2 regions of the Oceanimonas sp. AH20CE76 genome follow, and region 2 is predicted to be linked to the other one. Evidence: predicted binding sites of a transcription regulator. Region 2 holds the regulator's gene; the other holds the start of a gene.
What was found. Region 2 encodes LexA, which represses DNA repair genes until DNA is damaged. Its sites were predicted from a motif close to ANCTGTNTNNNNANACAGNT; they were not measured.
Positions count from the first base shown of each region.

Region 1 (3,118 bases), 330 kb from region 2:
GGAGTTGATGATCTGTTTCTTGGGGGCCGGCCCTTGCTCCCAGGGAATGCAGGCAACACCGTTCAGCTCCATAATGGTGCGCTCCAGCACCACCGAAAAGCGCTTGCGAGCAAGCGTTGGCGGCATGCGGGCCAGATCCAGTGCCGTGCCAATGCCCAGCGCCTCCAGCTGCTGAGTAAGCCGGCGGCCAATGCCCCACACCTCAGCCACCGGCGTAATGGCCATCAGCTTGTGCTGCCTGATGGTGGTGCCAAGATCCACCACACCACCGGTGGCAGGCCATTTCTTGGCGGCATGGTTGGCCAGCTTGGCCAGGGTTTTGGTGGGGGCCATGCCCACCCCCACAGTGATGCCAACCCACCTGGCAATGGTGGCCCTGAGCTGCTGGCCAAATTCCTCCAGCGCCACGGTATTGGCCACTCCGCTCAGCTCAAGAAAGGCTTCATCAATGCTGTATACCTCCACCGCCGGTGCCAGCATTTCCAGCACTTGCATCACTCGGCTGGAGATATCCCCATAAAGCGCATAGTTGCTGGAAAAAGCAATGCCGCCGGCCTGCTCATAGGCCTGCTTTACCTTGAAATAGGGCTCCCCCATCTTCACGCCCATGGCCCTGGCTTCTGCCGAGCGGGCCACCACACAGCCATCGTTATTGGACAGCACCACTATGGGCCGGCCCTGCAGATCGGGCCGGAACAGCCGCTCGCAGCTGGCGTAAAAGTTATTGCAGTCGACCAGGGCGTAGGTTTTCACTTTTTCGGAATGTGATGAATAACGTTGGTTACTACCCCGAACAAATCCAGGGTTTCGGCGTCGTGCAGCACAATGGGCGCATAGTGGCGATTGGCCGGCACCAGTCTTACCCTGGGGTGCAGCTCCAGATATTTACAGGTCATGTCGCCATTCACAGCGGCAATAACCACATCACCATGGGCCGCCTCCAGGCTTCGATCCACAACCAGAATATCTCCGGAATGAATGCCCGCCTCCAGCATGCTGTCTCCGGCAGCCCGCACCAGATAGGTGGCCGCAGGGTGCCTGATGCACAGATCGTTGAGATCAATGGTCTGCTCCACATAGTCCTGCGCCGGACTGGGAAAGCCACAAGGCGTGCGCTCCAGCAGCAGCGGCAACGGATAACAACTGAGCCGCCGGTGCCGGCCCATGATACTGGCAATATCCATAAACAACCTCAGCGAACACTGTATATAAAAACAGTATATGTTGAGTCGTACTGGCTAACAAGTGATCCACCCGAGGCACATACAAGCAGGCTGATGCCTCCACCGCTATGCGATTTACCTTCTCAGCACAGCGCATAAAAAAGCCAGTTGCATCAATCAATGCACTGGCTTTTTTATGTTATCTGAAGTGCGCTATCTCGCTCCCTGCTGCAGGCCCTTGAGCAGCATGCCCAGCACCAGCTGGTTGAAGCCTTTGGCCACGTCCGGGTCGGAGAGATATTGCATCGACAGATTTTGGTACGAGCCCATGCTGTCGATCATGGCCTGCTCCATGGCTTTGGGAAAATCGCCAAGCATGATCTGCTCGCTGGAGTTATTACGCACCTGAGCCATGACGGTTTCGTTCTCGCTGATCTTGGCCATGGCCCCCTGCAGCAGAGTGAGCTTGTCGCCGTCTGTGGTTTCCAGGCCGAACAGATCGTTGAGCTGCTCCAGAATGTGGGAGAGGTAATCCTTTTTCTCTTCCTTGGGCGTGGCGCTGCCCACTGCCGACACCCCTTTCAGGCCATAGCCGGCGGCGTCTTCCCTGAGCTTGAGATCCTGAGTGCGCCGGGCCTTGAGGTTGTAGTGGCTGAGCACCACGGAAGACAGGTCGATTTCGTCTTCTTCCAGCTGCTCCTGGCGCAGCAGCGGCAACAGGTGGCGAGCATACACGCACAACTGCTCCAGCTCGGCCTCGTTGAACGGGGTAATTTGAGACACAAACTCGTAGAAGCGCACATAGCTGTTGAGATCCTTCTTGAAAATATCCAGCTCGGAGCGGGCTTCTTCGGCCTCTTTCACCCGCCGCTCGGCATTGGTCTTGTCGGTGGCGCTGCCTCCTTCACGCTCAATCAGTTTGAGCATGCGCCGGCACTCCCGCAGGCTCTCGGTGGCCAGGGTATAACGCCGTTTAAAACGCTCCAGCGCCGGTCTGGCATAGCTCAGCATGGCCTCCTGGCCCCGTTTGGGGTCGAAGTAGGCATCGGCAAAGGCCACCACCTCGTTCCAGTTGAAAATGCCCGCCGCCCGCAGCTTGTGCTGCAGGTCATACACCAGGTTGGGGTCAGACACCGTATCCAGGGTGGCGGTCTCAAAGTATTTCTGAAACTCCTCCAGCACATCCTGGGGATCATTGACGAAGTCGAGCACAAAGGTGCTTTCCTTGCCGGGATAGGTGCGGTTAAGCCGGGACAGGGTCTGAATGCAGTCCACACCGGTGAGCTTTTTGTCCACATACATGGCGCACAGTTTGGGCTGGTCGAAGCCGGTCTGAAACTTGTTGGCCACCAGCATCACCTGATAATCGGGGGTGTCAAAGGCCTTGCGCATGTCCCGGCCATGAAGCTCGGGGTTCATGCTGCGTTCGGTATAGTCCACGCCCTCGTCGCTTACCTCACCGGAAAAGGCCACCATGGCGCGAATGGCGTCGTAGCCTTTTTCCGCCACGTATTTATCGAACGCCAGCTTGTAGCGCACCGCCTCCAGCCGGCTGGAAGTGACCACCATGGCCTTGGCCTGATGCCCCAGCAGGTGCGCCACGTTCTCGCGAAAGTGCTCAATGATGATCTGCACCTTCTGGCCAATGTTGTGGGGGTGCAGCCGCACCCAGCGGGACAGCCGAATGCGGGCCTTTTTGGCGTCTACCTCGCGGTCGTCCTCTTCCGCCTGCATCGCCAGTTTGTAGGCCAGGCTGTAGTTGGTGTAGTTCTTCAGTACATCAAGAATAAAGCCCTCTTCAATGGCCTGACGCATGCTGTACACATGAAAGGGCAGCGGCTTGTTGTCCGGGCCAAGGGGCATGTTGGCCTTGGGCGGGCGGCCAAACAGCTCCAGGGTTTTGCCCTTGGGAGTGGCGGTAAAGGCGAAGTAGCTGATATTGCTGCTGCCGCCCC
Region 1 is NZ_CP155481.1:556,769-559,886, reverse strand. Features, by position in the region: gene umuC (translesion error-prone DNA polymerase V subunit UmuC) at 1-753, opposite strand, end outside; gene umuD (translesion error-prone DNA polymerase V autoproteolytic subunit) at 750-1,184, opposite strand; gene N2M06_RS02795 (DEAD/DEAH box helicase family protein) at 1,377-3,118, opposite strand, start outside.
Region 1: umuD (translesion error-prone DNA polymerase V autoproteolytic subunit) is a predicted target of LexA. The motif match lies at 1,201-1,220, and genes of this name have one in related genera.

Region 2 (3,118 bases):
CATCCACCAGGAGTGGATTACGTCGTCGGAGGTGATCAGAAAACGCACCTTGCGATCCGTGGGCAGCACCAGGGGCTGATCCACTTCCAGTAGGTAATTTTCGCCCTTGTTGATTTGCCCCTGAATCTGCTCGGGCATGGTGGCCAGCAGGCTGTAGAACTCGACGCCTTCATTAAAATATTTGTAGTGCCATTTCCATTGGGAGCCGGTGATCTGGACGGTGAGATCCGACTCGGAGGCGTCTTCCATGGCCACCAGGGTTTTGGTGGCGGGTACTGCCATGGCGATAAGAATAACGAAGGGAATAAGGGTCCAGAGAATTTCGACCCTGGTGCTTTCGTGAAACTGGGCCGCCTGAGCCCCTTTGGATTTGCGATGATGAATCATGGCCCAGAACATAATGCCGAACACCACCAGACCAATAACGGCACAAATGGCCAGAATGGTCATGTGCAGCCCGTATACCTGCTGGCTGATATCGGTGACCCCTTCGGTCATGTTAAGGCGTGTTTGCGCTTGTGCAGGCATAACGGCCAGTAATGGCCACAGCAGCAGAATAGGCTTCACGTGCACCCCCAATCATTTCATCCTGTAAACCGGAGTACTCGGCGGTTTTACCCAAATGACTACATGCTTCCATTCGGTGTTTTAAGTAAAGCAGCAGTTAAGGAAATGTAAAATGTAAAAGCGGAGATTGGGGATTGGGGATTGGGGATTGGGGATTGGGGATTGGGGATTGGGGATTGGGGATTGGGGATTGGGGATTGGGGATTGGGGATTGGGGATTGGGGATTGGGGATTGGGGATTGGGGATTGGGGATTGGCAGGCCATGATGAGACAGCGGCCTGCCGAATCAAGAAGCGGCTCAGAAGTCGCCGTTGCGAATCACGCCTACGGCCAGGCCTTCAATAATCAGTTCCTGAGTGCGCAGATCTACTTCAATGGGTGAGAGCTCTTCGTTTTCAGGCAGCAGGTTGACCTTGTTGCCCTTGCGCTGAAAGCGCTTTACCGTGACTTCGTCGTCGAGGCGGGCGACCACTACCTGACCGTTGCGGGCTTCCTGCACCTTGTGCACCGCCAGCAGATCGCCGTCCATAATGCCGATGTTTTTCATGCTCATGCCCTGCACCCGCAGCAGAAAGTCGGCCGACGGATGAAACAGGCCCGGGTCGAGCTGATAGTGGCTTTCTATGTGTTGCTGCGCCAGTATGGGTTCGCCGGCGGCCACCCGGCCAATCAGCGGCAGGCCCGGCTCTTGCTCTGCTTCTTCACCGGCGAGACGAATGCCCCGTGACGTGCCGGGCATCATTTCAATCACGCCCTTTTTGGCCAGGGCCTTGAGGTGTTCTTCGGCGGCATTGGCAGACTTGAACCCCAGCACCTTGGCAATTTCCACCCGGGTGGGTGGCATGCCGGTTTGCTGAATATGATCCTTGATGATGTCCAGCACCTGAGACTGGCGGGGAGTTAGGGCTTTCATGATGAGACCTGTCTGTTTATACAGTTAACTGTCAGTATATCCAGTAATCAGCACAGAGCAAGCCCCGCAGTGCGAAGCGGCAGTGCGGTTCCACTCCGCCGACACGCTACAAGACCTCCATGTAACGCTCGAAAATGCCATCCATGGCGTTTTATGGTCGGCTACGGCAAGCCCTACTGCCACTTCGAGCAAGATCAAAGCCGCTTTATTTACCACAGCGCCAGCACCAGGCCGGCGAAGATGGCCATGCCGGCGTGGTTGTTGTTAAGAAAGGCGCGAAAGCAGGGCATGCGCTCCCGGTCGCGGATCAGCCGTTGCTGATACACAAACAGGCCGGCGGCCACCAGCAAGCCCCAGTAGAAGGGCGCGCCCAGTTCAAAGGTCCGGCCGGCGGCAACCAGCAGAAAAAGGGTGGCCAGCTGCAGCAGGCCCACTATGAGCTTGTCGTGCCGGCCAAATAGAATGGCGGTGGATTTAACGCCAATTTTGAGGTCGTCGTCTCTGTCTACCATGGCATACATGGTGTCGTAGGCAATGGTCCAGGTGAGGTTGGCGGCAAACAGCAACCAGAGCCCGGCAGGCAGTTCATTGCTGGCGGCGGCAAAGGCCATGGGAATGGCCCATGAAAAAGCAATGCCCAGAAACAGCTGAGGCAGATGGGTGTAGCGCTTCATAAAGGGATAGAGCGCCGCCCAGAACAAGCCGGCAAATGCCAGACCAATGGTAAACAGGTTGGTGGTGAGCACCAGCACAAAAGAAATGCCCACCAGCAGGGCAAAAAAGCTCAGGGCCTGGCGCTCGGTCAGTTCACCGGAGGGCAGCGGCCGGGCATGGGTGCGTTTTACATGACCGTCGATATGCCGGTCGGCATAGTCGTTGATCACACAGCCGGCAGAGCGCATGGAAAACACACCGGCCACAAATACCACCAGCAGCCAGAGTGAGGGCATGCCTTCGGCGGCTATCCACAGTGCCCACAGGGTGGGCCACAGCAGCAGCAGGGTGCCAATGGGCTTGTCGAGACGGGCCAGCGCCATATAGGCGCGCCAGCGCGGACGGGAAGGAGACGTCAGGGTGGTCATACTAAATCCTGATAAGGGGCCGAATTCGGCAAAAACAGTTCGGTGACCAGCACGCTGGCTTTGCCGGTGCTGAGGGCAGAGCGACGGGCCCAGGGCATGATGGCCGGCTCGGTGGCGGCCAGCCCCGCATGTGCAGCCAGCTGCTGATATTGGGTTGGGGTCAGGCCGGCCAGTTCAAAGGGAGTGCGGGTCAGATCCGGCGCTTTAAACATCAGCTCGCCCAGCGCCTTGCTGCCCAGACCGGACAAGGCCGGCAGCGCTGCCTGAGTGGCCGGAGAATACAGCGAGGTGGCATAGACCCAGGGAAGATTATCGCAGCACAGCAGCACTTCCCGGCAGTAGCCTTGTCCGGCCTGCAGCCATTCGGCCTGCGCCGGCATCAGCGGCCTTAATACGCCATCGGCCAGCACTTTTACATGAAACTGTGCACAATGACGCCGCAACCGGCGGGTCAGCGAGCCCGGCTCATGCAGCCAGCTTTGCAGCGCCGGTAATGCCGGTGGCAACTGGCCCCAGTGCCACTCACTGTCTATGCTGGGCGTCGTGTTTGTTTCT
Region 2 is NZ_CP155481.1:228,432-231,549, reverse strand. Features, by position in the region: gene coxB (cytochrome c oxidase subunit II) at 1-579, opposite strand, end outside; gene lexA (transcriptional repressor LexA) at 867-1,481, opposite strand; gene ubiA (4-hydroxybenzoate octaprenyltransferase) at 1,691-2,563, opposite strand; gene N2M06_RS01155 (chorismate lyase) at 2,560-3,118, opposite strand, start outside.